Regions from separate parts of the Bacillus sp. SORGH_AS_0510 genome, predicted to be linked through region 1. Evidence: a T-box and tRNA genes for the amino acid it is inferred to sense, from the RefSeq annotation. Region 1 holds a T-box; the other holds one or more tRNA genes.
The links. The T-box of region 1 lies ahead of metG (methionine--tRNA ligase). A T-box ahead of a tRNA ligase gene usually reads a tRNA of that ligase, here a tRNA-Met.
Positions count from the first base shown of each region.

Region 2: it encodes a tRNA-Met, which carries the amino acid that the T-box ahead of metG (methionine--tRNA ligase) is inferred to sense. The anticodon was not compared.

Region 1 is NZ_JAUTAU010000001.1:2,801,930-2,809,008, reverse strand. It holds gene QE429_RS14440 (ATP-binding protein) at 1-951, shown strand, start outside; gene QE429_RS14435 (hypothetical protein) at 1,129-1,251, shown strand; gene QE429_RS14430 (DUF47 domain-containing protein) at 1,290-1,907, opposite strand; gene QE429_RS14425 (hypothetical protein) at 2,048-2,215, opposite strand; gene QE429_RS14420 (MarR family winged helix-turn-helix transcriptional regulator) at 2,215-2,649, opposite strand; gene QE429_RS14415 (peroxiredoxin) at 2,788-3,420, shown strand; gene QE429_RS14410 (VOC family protein) at 3,581-4,006, shown strand; T-box leader at 4,172-4,450, shown strand; gene metG (methionine--tRNA ligase) at 4,508-6,142, shown strand; gene QE429_RS14400 (YolD-like family protein) at 6,159-6,341, opposite strand; gene QE429_RS14395 (MarR family winged helix-turn-helix transcriptional regulator) at 6,625-7,062, shown strand.
Region 2 is NZ_JAUTAU010000001.1:1,486,178-1,493,256, forward strand. It holds rRNA gene QE429_RS07480 (23S ribosomal RNA) at 1-1,273, shown strand, start outside; rRNA gene rrf (5S ribosomal RNA) at 1,405-1,521, shown strand; tRNA gene QE429_RS07490 (tRNA-Val) at 1,530-1,605, shown strand; tRNA gene QE429_RS07495 (tRNA-Thr) at 1,628-1,703, shown strand; tRNA gene QE429_RS07500 (tRNA-Lys) at 1,806-1,881, shown strand; tRNA gene QE429_RS07505 (tRNA-Leu) at 1,896-1,980, shown strand; tRNA gene QE429_RS07510 (tRNA-Gly) at 1,995-2,066, shown strand; tRNA gene QE429_RS07515 (tRNA-Leu) at 2,076-2,164, shown strand; tRNA gene QE429_RS07520 (tRNA-Arg) at 2,178-2,254, shown strand; tRNA gene QE429_RS07525 (tRNA-Pro) at 2,261-2,337, shown strand; tRNA gene QE429_RS07530 (tRNA-Ala) at 2,353-2,428, shown strand; tRNA gene QE429_RS07535 (tRNA-Met) at 2,447-2,523, shown strand; tRNA gene QE429_RS07540 (tRNA-Ile) at 2,681-2,757, shown strand; tRNA gene QE429_RS07545 (tRNA-Ser) at 2,776-2,868, shown strand; tRNA gene QE429_RS07550 (tRNA-Met) at 2,900-2,973, shown strand; tRNA gene QE429_RS07555 (tRNA-Asp) at 2,977-3,053, shown strand; tRNA gene QE429_RS07560 (tRNA-Phe) at 3,060-3,135, shown strand; tRNA gene QE429_RS07565 (tRNA-His) at 3,163-3,238, shown strand; tRNA gene QE429_RS07570 (tRNA-Gly) at 3,247-3,320, shown strand; tRNA gene QE429_RS07575 (tRNA-Ile) at 3,327-3,403, shown strand; tRNA gene QE429_RS07580 (tRNA-Asn) at 3,412-3,486, shown strand; tRNA gene QE429_RS07585 (tRNA-Ser) at 3,491-3,581, shown strand; tRNA gene QE429_RS07590 (tRNA-Glu) at 3,590-3,661, shown strand; gene glgB (1,4-alpha-glucan branching protein GlgB) at 4,515-6,458, shown strand; gene QE429_RS07600 (glucose-1-phosphate adenylyltransferase) at 6,406-7,079, shown strand, end outside.

The sequences.
Region 1 (7,079 bases):
GCCCTTGGAAAGCTTTTAATCTATCAAAGTGACGGAGAAATGACCCGTGATTTTATTTTTGCTAAAAATGATGCGTGCATGATTTCATTTTTGCAGTATGTTCTTAAACGAAAAAGAGACTATATTAAAAACTATATCACTGTTTTTACTGATACAGAAGAAGGGGTAGAAACAGAGATTGATAGTATTACTACGATGGTAAATCGGGAAGATGTGTTTTTAGAGGAGACAATGAAGCGAGAGATTTACCGCTCCATTGATGAATTCTTTTTAGAAGAGGGACAATTTTTCAAGAAGTATGATATCCCTTATAAAAGAGGGATTCTGCTTTACGGTAGGCCAGGGAATGGGAAGACAACGCTCGTGAAATCGATCGCCAGCAGCATTCATGCGCCAGTTGCCTATTGGCAGATTACAGAATTTACATCGAGTTATACAATTAAAGAGGTATTTAAGTCAATTCTAAAATTAGCGCCATTAGTATTGGTGATTGAGGATATTGATTCGATGCCTGCCAGTGTTCGTTCAGTTTTCCTTAATGTGCTAGACGGGGCAACATCAAAGGAAGGGATCTTTATCATTGGGACAACGAATTATCCTGAAAAAATTGATCCAGCGTTGATGAACCGTTCGGGTCGTTTTGATCGTGCTTACGAGATTAAGGTACCAACGAAAGAGCTTCGCCATCAGTATTTACTTAGCAAAAAAATTGATCAAATACTTTCTGCGGAAGAGTTACAGGAAGTCATTCAGTCTACGAAGGATTTTTCCTATGCGCAGCTAAATGAATTATATACTTCTATTGCGCTCGAATGGCATTATGAACAGCAAGTAGATGTGTTTAGACTTTGCGCAGAATTAAAAGATATTCAGAAAAAACAACAGAAGCAGGAGTGGGAAGAAGCTCATGCTTCATCGATTGGTTTTTCTAATTTTGATGATGACTATTAAGGTATTCTCATCGAGTCAGTGGTATTTTGCCTCTGACTTTTTTAAAAATGGAAGGGGAATAGAAAATAAGACAAGCGCTATTTCAAGCAGCTTGTCTTATTTTTTACATAGTCATTTTAAAAGTAAGCAAACTAAAATTGTGTATGGCAAATTTTCATGGTAAGGGAGGGTTTCTGTATGGCTAAGAATAAAAAGGATAAAAACAAGGCTCTACCAAAAGCTGATGTAGAGTTTGCTCAGGAAAATGCAAATGGTCTTGAAAAGAAAGCGTTAAATGCACAAAGAGATGTGAACAAGTAAAACGTATGGGACAGTTTATCTGTCCCGTATCGTTTTTATTAATCATTTTTCATAATTATGGTGTCAAACATATTGGCCACGGCTTGGCAGCTGTCAGAAATTTCTTCTAGTCCTTCATAAATGGATTTGTATTGAATGATATGGATGGGGTCATTTTCCATGGTGAATAACTGTTTAATGGAGCCGCGTAGGATGTGGTCACAGGTAGATTCAAATTCTTTAATTTTTAATACATGTTCTCTAATATCTTTTAATCGTTTGGCAGATAAGAGGGTAATCGCTAGATCAATTTCGTACACACAACTTTTGATTGCTTCTATAAAATTAAGCATAAACTTGTCCTTTTTCAAAATAGAATACATCTCAAAATGAGCAGCGGTATGTTCTAAACCGTCTAAAATATCATCCATCCTAAGAGAGAGTGATAAAATATCTTCTCGTTCAAGAGGAGTAATGAATACTGTATTCAAGTCTTTAATCAAATCATGAACTACTATATCTCCATTGATTTCAAATTCTTTCATTTTGTTTGAAAAAATTTTTAAATCATTTTCATCATTGATTTCGTAGTCAGCAAAGTAGTTTACACTCTCCTTGAGGTTTAAGGAAAGGTTCATTAAATAAGTAAAGAACTTGTCTTTCTTTTTTGATGCCACAATGATTCCTCCACTTGGTCAAATTCATGTTTTTTACAATTACTATAATAAATGTGGCAATAAGACACTCTGTAACGGCTTACGTCTATGGCTAGTAACCAAATAAAAAAGAACCGAAGAGGGTTCTTTGTGTAAAAGCATTATTTTTTAAGAGTTTTCTTTGCTTGCTGACTCTTTATTACCATAATTGTTGAGGCTGTTATTATTCCTGTAATTAAACATTTGTACATATCTTTAAAAATCAAACCCATCACTATGCCTATGATGACACCGATAACTAAGATAGTCACTCGTTCTCTTTGACTCATCATGATTCCTCCATTTTTTTAAATAATACATTCACTTTATGAAGAGCGAAGCTTAAATCGAGCTGATCTTCGTCGGTTAATTTTGCTAGATTATGGCTGAATTTTTGATAAATTTCGGTCCACTTTTTTTCCTCAATTTCTTTCCCTTTTGGGGTTAGGGACACCAGTACCGCTCGTTTGTCTTTGGTGTCAGGCACCTTACTCAAGTAGCCTCCTGCTTCTAAGTCACTAATGATATTTGTTAGTTGTTGCTTTGCGATATTAAGACCAGAGCTGATTTCTTTAATGTTCAAAGGTCTCTGTTGCATATACATAAATTCGACCACGTGATTCTGCATGTGTGATAGGTTTACTGATCCCTTGTTCAGTTCTTTAAAACTTCCAAAAAGGTTAGGAATCAGAGCCAGGTATTCTTTTGCAATATCGTTAATCACTGATAAACCTCCTTTGTTTAGTAATTATTTTATTACTAATTTATAAATAAAACAATGTAAAATATTATTTTTAGTAAAAAATAATTTACCATTAAATTATTCAACTGGACAATAAACTAAACATACAATACAAAAAGCATGAGTTCAAATGGGGGTGGGTTAGTGGATTTTAGAAGTCATCAGGATGGATGCCATCTTCCTAGCTGTGCACAAACGATGGATATTGCTCCATTATTTACGGCAGAAGCTTACGATAATGTAGAGAAAAAAATAAAAGCGGTTAGTCTTGAAAGTTATCGTGGGCAATGGGTAATTTTATTTTTTTACGGAAGTGACTTTACATTCGTTTGACCGACAGAATTGGCAGCGGTCGCTGCTATTCATGATCAATTGAAAGTAATAGACGCTGAAGTATTAGGTATTAGTACTGACAGTGTGTATGCTCATAAGGTATTTACAGAGGTGTCTCCTTCAGCATCGAAGGTGAAATTTCCGCTGTTGAGTGATCGAAATCTTGAAATTAGTAAGGCATACCGAGTACTGAATGAAAACTTAGGTTCAACCTTTAGGGCAACAGTTATTGTGGACCCAGATGGTACGATTGTTACAAAAATGGTCTACCCTTTGGAGGTAGGGAGAAATGTGTATGAAATTTTGCGCATCCTCCAGGGAATTCAACATGCTAGAAGGACGCAAGAGGGAGTACCTGCCAATTGGGTTCCAGGTCAGCCGGGAATTGTTAGGGATCCCAAATATATTGGGAGAATATAAGGATTTCTTAGCGTTTCTACTTATTGGTAGAGACGTATTTTTTTATGAAAATTAAGACTAAAGTTGTAGACAGTATCAAACTAAAAATCGATTACAGGGTTTGTTTAATAATGGTAATATTCTTATAGTGAATATAAGTAAAATGAATGAGGTGAAAGGTATGAGTCATGCTTGGTCTGATCAACTACAAGTGGTTCAATTTAGAATTGCACGGCCGACGAATCAGTTACGAAAGGTGGTTGAATTTTATCGTGATGGTTTGGGATTAAAAGTAGTCGGTCATTTTGAAAATCATAATGGGTATGATGGGGTGATGTTAGGGTTGCCGGATACAACCTATCATTTGGAGTTTACCCAGCATGAAGACGCGGTTCCATGTCCGCCTCCATCAGAAGACAATTTGCTCGTTTTTTACATGCCAGATCTTGATGCGAGAGATCAAGTTGTTAAGCGTTTGGGAGATATGGGTTATTTCGAGGTGGAACCAGAAAATCCATATTGGAAAAATGCAGGAGTAACTATAGAGGATCCAGATGGCTGGAGAATCGTTTTGCAAAATTCATATTTTGGAAAAAAGCAAGAGTAGAAAAGTTATGATGATGGGGGGACAGTCCCCCGGCGGGGTAACGCATTAAACAAGTGGGGGACTGTCCCCACCTAGAGTGAAGCTTTAAAGTAACGGGGGACTGTCCCCCAAAAAAAAGGTTGCCAGTCTATTTTCTCTGTTGTATAATAAATCCAATTTAACCGCAATTAGGCAATGATGAGGAAAAGTAAAGTGATTCTATTTTTCACAGAGAGCTTCGGTAGCTGAGAAGAAGCAAAAATACTCATTTGAACAATGGCCTCTGAGCTTCGCATTGAACGTAACTTTTTTGTTATAAGTAGGCTGCGACGAGTTTTGGGTACTCGTTATCAAAACCACAGTATAAGAGCATCTAAAATGAATGCTCCGTACTTGTTGAGACCAATTGTGTGAGCATTTGGTGAATTAAGGTGGAACCACGAGAAAATCAACCTCGTCCTTATCTATTTATAGATAGGGGCGGGGTTTTTTGTTGTTTCAAGAAAAAAGGAGGAATTGTAAATGAATGTTTTTATTGGAGGCGCTTGGCCATACGCGAATGGCTCATTGCATTTAGGTCACATCGCAAGTTTACTGCCAGGGGATATTTTAGCCCGTTATTATAGGCAAAAAGGGGATCAGGTCTTGTATGTTTCAGGGAGTGACTGCAACGGAACCCCCATTGCCATAAGAGCAAAACAAGAAGGTGTCTCGCCAAGAGAAATAGCTGACCGGTATCACGTAGAATTTGAAAATAACTTTAAACGATTGGGATTTTCCTATAATTGCTATACCCGAACAGACACTGAGCACCACCGCAAAACTGTACAAGAAATCTTTCTCGAGCTTTTGGAAAATGGGTACATTTATAAAAAAGAAGTAGAACAAACCTTTTGCGAAACCTGTGACCAGTTCCTCCCTGACCGGTATGTGGAGGGATTATGTCCTAATTGCGGTCAATCTTCCCGAGGAGACCAATGTGATTACTGCTCGACTATATTAGATCCATTAGATTTATTAGAGAGAAAATGCAAGTTATGTGGAAATTCTCCAACCGTAAAAAGGACGGAACACTTTTATTTTTCGTTAAGTTTGTTTCAAGAGCAGCTTCAATCTGTAGTCAGCCAGGCAAAAGCAAATAGAGCATGGCGTGAGAATGCAGTCCATTTGACAGAAAGATATCTCAATGAAGGTTTGCTTGATCGAGCAGTTTCAAGGGATATTGAATGGGGAATTAGTGTACCTGTCGAAGGGTTTGAAGCGAAAAAAATTTATGTCTGGATCGAAGCGCTCTCTGGTTATTACTCCGCAAGTAAAAGATGGGCGCTGGAAACAGGGGAAGACGAATCAATATTTTGGGCTAAAGATGTGACCACTTACTATGTCCACGGAAAAGATAATATTCCATTTCACAGTATCATTTGGCCGGCTATCCTTATGGGAATCAATAGCCCAGCGCTGCCGGATCATATTGTTTCAAACGAATATTTGACACTTGAAAAGAAAAAGATTTCCACCAGCCGTAACTGGGCTGTATGGGTACCAGATGTTTTAGATAAGTATCATCCTGATTCCATTCGATATTTTTTAACCATTAATGCTCCGGAAAATAGGGATACGGATTTTTCCTGGAGAGAGTTTATCTATAGTCATAATGCCGAATTGTTAGGTGGGTATGGGAATCTCGTAAACCGGACTTTGAAGTTTATCGCGAAATATTATGATGGTAGGGTACCACAAAGTTTCCTGGATCCTACCATTGAAAAAAAGATAAGAAATATTTACGGGACTGTGGGTCAGCTTACCGAACGGAGTCAATTTAAACAGGCGTTAGAAGAGATATTTGATCTGGTTAGGTTCACCAATAAATATTTTGATGAACAAAAACCGTGGAAACAGGTGGAAGAGGATACGGTTGGCTGCGATCATACACTTTTCAATTGCAGCCTTATTATTATCAATCTCGCCCAATTACTTGCTCCATTCTTGCCATTCTCAAGTAATCAAATAAAGGATCTGTTAGGTGTGGAAGAATTTACTTGGACGTTTATCGAATCCACTCCTATGACGGTGAAGGATGTAAAACCGTTATTTGAGCGAATTGACATCAAGACCATCGAAGAAGAACTAGAAAAACTTAATAGGCAGGTAAAATAAATGCATCGCAGCTGAATTAATAAATGTGTCTGATACACGATAAACGAATGGTGAACGACTTTTGTTTATCGTCTTTAAGTGACAGAAGTTGCTCAATCAAATTAAGTCGATATACACGGCCTTTAATCGTTTGTAGATTACCATCTGTATAGTAATCCACGGTGATTTGCTTGTTTTCAGTAAGTTTCTTTAAAAACATATTTTTGGTTCCTCCTTTTAATAACTGATTTAACACAAACCCATTATATAACCTGTACTTTAAGGCAGAATGAATAAAATGTTAAGAGATTATGAAGAAGGGCAAGGATTGGGGACAGTCCCCCGGTGGAGTAACGCTTTAACTCGCCGGGGGACTGTCCCCATTTAATTCCCCATTTTACATAAAAGGAATTATTTGGTATAATATAGTTAAGTTAACTTAACTGTTTAGATAAGTTAAAGTGTTAAGTAAACATTAATTATTACACATGGAGTGAATGGTTATGGATATGATGAAGCTGTTGATGGAGGCTCAAAGGTATTCTGAAGAGATGAGTAAGGTGTTTTTGAGTGAATTTCAGACACTTTTTCAAGAGTATGATCTATCCTCAAAGCAATCGTTAGTGTTAAACCTTCTTAAGGATACTGAAAGATTTACCATGAATGAAATTGCTCAAATTATCAACGCAACACCAAGTGCAGCTAGTCAATTCGTAAAAGTATTGGAAGAGAAAAAATATGTAAAAAGAGAAACCAATAAGGAAAATAGAAGAGAGATTTTTGTGTATTTAGATGAAAAAGCTTTAGAGTTTTTTATGGAATTAGAACAGGCAGAGAGGCGTGTGTTAGAAAAATACTTCATGAAGCTTTCTCCGGAGGATATCGTGGTTTATCATGATGTGTTGAAGAAACTCTCTGATATTGTAAAGGAAGAGGAATAAAATTGAAATGGGGGGCT
Region 2 (7,079 bases), 1.3 Mb from region 1:
CGACACAGGTAGGCGAGGAGAGAATCCTAAGGTGAGCGAGAGAACTCTCGTTAAGGAACTCGGCAAAATGACCCCGTAACTTCGGGAGAAGGGGTGCTTTTTGAGGTGAATAGCCTCGAAGAGCCGCAGTGAATAGGCCCAGGCGACTGTTTAGCAAAAACACAGGTCTCTGCGAAGCCGCAAGGCGAAGTATAGGGGCTGACGCCTGCCCGGTGCTGGAAGGTTAAGAGGAGGGGTTAGCGCAAGCGAAGCTCTGAATCGAAGCCCCAGTAAACGGCGGCCGTAACTATAACGGTCCTAAGGTAGCGAAATTCCTTGTCGGGTAAGTTCCGACCCGCACGAAAGGCGTAACGATCTGGGCACTGTCTCAACGAGAGACTCGGTGAAATTATAGTACCTGTGAAGATGCAGGTTACCCGCGACAGGACGGAAAGACCCCGTGGAGCTTTACTGTAGCCTGATATTGAATTTTGGTACAGCTTGTACAGGATAGGTAGGAGCCGTAGAAGCCGGAGCGCTAGCTTCGGTGGAGGCGTCGGTGGGATACTACCCTGGCTGTATTGAAATTCTAACCCGCACCCCTTATCGGGGTGGGAGACAGTGTCAGGTGGGCAGTTTGACTGGGGCGGTCGCCTCCTAAAGAGTAACGGAGGCGCCCAAAGGTTCCCTCAGAATGGTTGGAAATCATTCGTAGAGTGTAAAGGCACAAGGGAGCTTGACTGCGAGACCTACAAGTCGAGCAGGGACGAAAGTCGGGCTTAGTGATCCGGTGGTTCCGCATGGAAGGGCCATCGCTCAACGGATAAAAGCTACCCCGGGGATAACAGGCTTATCTCCCCCAAGAGTCCACATCGACGGGGAGGTTTGGCACCTCGATGTCGGCTCATCGCATCCTGGGGCTGTAGTCGGTCCCAAGGGTTGGGCTGTTCGCCCATTAAAGCGGTACGCGAGCTGGGTTCAGAACGTCGTGAGACAGTTCGGTCCCTATCCGTCGTGGGCGCAGGAAATTTGAGAGGAGCTGTCCTTAGTACGAGAGGACCGGGATGGACGCACCGCTGGTGTACCAGTTGTCTTGCCAAAGGCATCGCTGGGTAGCTATGTGCAGACGGGATAAGTGCTGAAAGCATCTAAGCATGAAGCCCCCCTCAAGATGAGATTTCCCATAGCGTCAAGCTAGTAAGAACCCTGAAAGATGATCAGGTTGATAGGTCAGAGGTGGAAGCGTGGTAACATGTGGAGCTGACTGATACTAATCGTTCGAGGACTTAACCAAGTTTTTAGCGAACTCACATGTTTATTGAACTTTCTTCTACATTATCTAGTTTTGAGGGAATGAAATTTTTTTGAAATTCCTCTTGCAAAATATCAAAAAGACATTATAATAAAATAGTGTCGCATTAATAGTCTGGTAATTATGGCGAGAAGGTCACACCCGTTCCCATACCGAACACGGAAGTTAAGCTTCTCAGCGCCGATGGTAGTTGGGACGAAAGTCCCTGTGAGAGTAGGACATTGCCAGGCTGTTATACGGAGGATTAGCTCAGCTGGGAGAGCATCTGCCTTACAAGCAGAGGGTCGGCGGTTCGATCCCGTCATCCTCCACCATATATTTTTTCTCAAACTAATTGCCGGTGTAGCTCAATTGGTAGAGCAACTGACTTGTAATCAGTAGGTTGGGGGTTCAAGTCCTCTCGCCGGCACCATGCTTCTTACTTCTTGGTTAACATCAGCGGAAGCATGCGAGAAATCCTGAAGGGATTTTCAGCAAAAAAACAATTTGCTTTTTTAGTACACTTTAGTTATATGAGCCATTAGCTCAGTTGGTAGAGCATCTGACTTTTAATCAGAGGGTCGAAGGTTCGAGTCCTTCATGGCTCACCATTTTAAATGAATATGCGGGTGTGGCGGAATTGGCAGACGCACCAGACTTAGGATCTGGCGCCGCAAGGCGTGGGGGTTCGACTCCCTTCACCCGCACCATTTAAACTTAATATGCGGAAGTAGTTCAGTGGTAGAACACCACCTTGCCAAGGTGGGGGTCGCGGGTTCGAATCCCGTCTTCCGCTCTCTTAATTGCCGGGGTGGCGGAACTGGCAGACGCACAGGACTTAAAATCCTGCGGTAGGTGACTACCGTACCGGTTCGATTCCGGTCCTCGGCACCATTTTTAAAATATTGCGCCCGTAGCTCAATTGGATAGAGCGTCTGACTACGGATCAGAAGGTTATGGGTTCGACTCCTTTCGGGCGCGCCATTATTACGGGAAGTAGCTCAGCTTGGTAGAGCACTTGGTTTGGGACCAAGGGGTCGCAGGTTCGAATCCTGTCTTCCCGACCATTTTTAATAAATTATGGGGCCTTAGCTCAGCTGGGAGAGCGCCTGCTTTGCACGCAGGAGGTCAGCGGTTCGATCCCGCTAGGCTCCACCATAATTTTAATAACTATTTGGCGGTGTAGCTCAGCTGGCTAGAGCGTACGGTTCATACCCGTAAGGTCGGGGGTTCGATCCCCTCCGCCGCTACCAAATATTTAATGAACTTGGACCTTTAGCTCAGCTGGTTAGAGCAACGAGCAAGGCTCCAATGAAAATGCAACGAGTTGTCACCATCGAGCTGCTACTTGAGTATGCTTTCTGAGATGGGACAGACGGTTTTAATATTATGGTAATAGAACTTCAACTTGGACCTTTAGCTCAGCTGGTTAGAGCAGACGGCTCATAACCGTCCGGTCGTAGGTTCGAGTCCTACAAGGTCCACCATTATCTTTTATATAATATGGAGGAATACCCAAGTCCGGCTGAAGGGATCGGTCTTGAAAACCGACAGGCGGGTTAAACCGCGCGGGGGTTCGAATCCCTCTTCCTCCGCCATATTATTTCAGAATTAAATAGTTTTTACCGTCGCGGGGTGGAGCAGTCTGGTAGCTCGTCGGGCTCATAACCCGAAGGTCGCAGGTTCAAATCCTGTCCCCGCAATATGGTCCGGTAGTTCAGTTGGTTAGAATGCCTGCCTGTCACGCAGGAGGTCGCGGGTTCGAGTCCCGTCCGGACCGCCATATGTTGGCTCAGTAGCTCAGTCGGTAGAGCAAAGGACTGAAAATCCTTGTGTCGGCGGTTCGATTCCGTCCTGAGCCACCATTTTAATTAAATATAGTTTTTATTGTGGCGATTGTGGCGAAGTGGTTAACGCACCTGATTGTGGTTCAGGCATTCGTGGGTTCGATTCCCATCAGTCGCCCCATTTATTTTGCGGGTGTAGTTTACTGGTAAAACCTCAGCCTTCCAAGCTGATGTAGTGGGTTCGATTCCCATCACCCGCTCCAAAATGTGGGCCTATAGCTCAGCTGGTTAGAGCGCACGCCTGATAAGCGTGAGGTCGATGGTTCGAGTCCATTTAGGCCCACCATATATTATTCCGCAGTAGCTCAGTGGTAGAGCTATCGGCTGTTAACCGATCGGTCGTAGGTTCGAGTCCTACCTGCGGAGCCATTATAGAGAAGTACCCAAGTGGCTCAAGGGGCTCCCCTGCTAAGGGAGTAGGTCGGGTAACCGGCGCGAGGGTTCGAATCCCTTCTTCTCTGCCATAGATTTTGGCCCCTTGGTCAAGCGGTTAAGACACCGCCCTTTCACGGCGGTAACACGGGTTCGAATCCCGTAGGGGTCATAAAAAAAACTGATGATAAAGTATCATCAGTTTTTTTTGTTCCTTTTTAAAGGAAGATTGGAAATGATTATTGTTTAAGTACACTCAGTTATATTTATTCCTGAGTAATTTAGGTAACGTAGAGGTGCTCTACGTTACCGAGCAGAACAAAAAAAATCTAGTTGGGTAACGTGGAGGTGCTCTACGTGACCGAGCAGAACAAAAAAAATCTAGTTGGTTAACGTAGCCTGCTTCTACGTTACCCATTGCAGCGTGAAAACCCTATTCAAGTCACGTAGACCACTTCTATATGACCCAAATTGTTATCCAGGTCCTGTTTGGGTAACATAGACGACATGTCCGTTACCCAATGCTGCATTCTCGACTTAATAGGGTAACGTAGATGCCCTACATGTGACGAGTCTAGCAAAAAGTTCACCACTCCATTTACCGTGACTATTTCCTCATACACTAGCCAAAAAGACCCTGTACTCAATTTTAAGAACAATTCACAAAACAATACATAAAATTATTATCTTAAAATAACAAATCCGCAAATCTCCATCCCGAATAAATATTGATAACGCTTACAAAACTCTGCATTTCTTGAAATTTCACTCCTTTAATGTGATATAAATCAAATAATTTTTTTATTGTATTTTAAATAAAAAATTCAAAAAAACTTTAAAGATTCCTGTCGAATAACGATGGATTATTTGTCGTTTTGTGTTGAATATTGATGATAATTGAAACTTTCTAGAACATTAAATCAGTAATTGTCAGAAAAGATAAAAAAGTTTTTGGAGGCATATCATCTATTTGGAATTATAATTGGTCTTTGAAATACATATTTTCAATGGGGATGAGGTTAGCCATGACAGTGAACACGTTATTTCCTACTGATTACCAGCTGCACTTATTTCATGAAGGAAACTTCTTTCAAAGTCATCAGCTTTTTGGCGCTCATATCTTCAGGAATTCCAACCACGTTTTTACACGATTTTGTGTATGGGCACCTAATGCCCATCAAATAAGACTTGTAGGTGATTTTAACAACTGGAATGGTGAAGGGTATGAATTAGAAAGAGTGAACAACGAAGGCGTTTGGATTCTAATTTTGAATCAAGACTTAACAGGAAGTATTTATAAGTATGAAATTTTCTCACAAACTGGTGAGACACTCCTTAAGTCAGATCCATTCGCGTTTTATTCTGAAATAAGACCAATGACTGCTTCTGTTGTTTATTCACTAGATAACTATAAGTGGCAAGATAGTCATTGGATGAACCAAAGAGGTAAAAAGAACTTCCTATCCGAACCTGCCATCATTTATGAAGTTCATTTGGGTTCGTGGAAGAAGAAAGCCAAAGAAGACTTCTTAACCTATAAAGAATTGGCTACAGAACTTATACCGTATGTAATTGAACATGGATTTACACATATAGAGCTGTTGCCACTTGTTGAGCATCCGCTCGACGCATCGTGGGGTTACCAGGGTACAGGTTATTTTTCTGTTACTTCAAGGTATGGAAACACAGATGATTTTCGTTATTTTGTAGATCAATGTCACCAAAACGGTATAGGTGTCATTCTGGATTGGGTTCCAGGGCACTTTTGCAAGGATGCACACGGACTCTACCGCTTTGATGGTACACATATTTATTCCTATACGCATGAAAGGGACAGAGAAAACCCTGTATGGGGGACAGCAAACTTTGACCTTGGAAAAGGTGAAGTACAAAGCTTCCTTATCTCAAATGCTCGTTTTTGGATGGATGCATTCCATATCGACGGATTCCGAATGGATGCGGTGGCAAATATCATTTACTGGCCAAATATATCCAACGAGAAGTGCGAAAATCCATATGGAATAAATTTCTTGAAAAAATTAAATCAGGAAATCCACGAATATGATCCACATTTTTTGATGATTGGAGAAGATTCAACTGATTTCCCACAAGTTACGACTCCTGTTCATTATGGAGGTCTTGGCTTTGACTATAAATGGAATATGGGCTGGATGAACGACATGCTTGAATATATGGAAACCCCTCCGTTTGCACGGCAGCAGGTCCATTCAAAAGTTACTTTTTCACTTTTATATGCATTTTCAGAAAACTTTATGCTCCCCTTTTCGCATGATGAGGTTGTCCATGGAAAGAAGTCCCTTTTAGATAAGATGCCAGGCGAATATTGGGAAAAATTTGCTCAATTAAGGCTATTACTTGGCTATATGTTTGCACATCCTGGGAAAAAGCTTCTTTTCATGGGATTTGAATTGGGACAGTTCGCGGAGTGGAAGGATAAAGAGCAGCTTGATTGGCACTTAATGGACTATGAGATGCATCGTTACTTAAATGACTATGTCAAGTATTTAACAAAGCTATATAAGCGTTCTAAAGCCTTATATGAGATAGACCATTTACAGGATGGTTTTCAATGGATTGATGTAAATAACAGCCACCAATCGATTTTCTCTTTTATCAGAAGAGGGAAGAAGGAAGAGGAACATTTAATCATTATTTGTAACTTTACAGGAGTTAGTTACCCAATTTATAAAATCGGAGTTCCTCAACTCGGGGAGTATCGAGAAATTTTTACTAGTGACCAAACAGAATACGGTGGAAATGGAGTAGTTAATAAAAAGACGATTGTTGCATTAGATGAGCCATTCCATGGTCAAGCGTATTCTATTGACATCAAAATTCCCGCTTATGGTTTTCAAATAATTAGACCGGTTAAAAAACGAAAGGAGAGGAAAGGAAATGGCAAAGAAAAAGTGCGTAGCCATGCTATTAGCAGGAGGGAAAGGAAGTAGACTTAATTCCCTTACAAAGGATTTAGCAAAGCCAGCTGTACCGTTTGGGGGTAAATATCGAATTATCGATTTTACACTTAGCAATTGTGCCAATTCTGGGATAGATACAGTCGGAGTACTTACACAATATCAGCCATTATTGCTTAATTCTTATATTGGAATTGGCAGTGCTTGGGACCTTGATCGTAAGGATGGTGGTGTAACGGTTTTACCGCCATATAGCGAGTCTTCAGAAGTCAAGTGGTATACAGGTACAGCAAGTGCTATTTATCAGAATTTAAATTATTTGAAGCAATATCAGCCTGAGTATGTATTAATCCTCTCTGGAGACCACATTTACAAAATGAATTACGAAGGTATGCTTGATTATCATATTCAAAAAAGAGCAGACGTAACCATTTCCTTAATTGAGGTACCATGGGTGGAAGCAAGCCGATTCGGCATAATGAATACAAATGAGGATATGAGAATCGTAGAGTTTGAGGAAAAGCCTGCGAATCCAAAAAATAATTTAGCCTCCATGGGCATTTATATTTTCAGTTGGAATGTACTAAAGGAATTTTTAGAAATGGATGACCGAAAAGCAGGTTCAAGTCATGACTTTGGTAAAGATGTAATTCC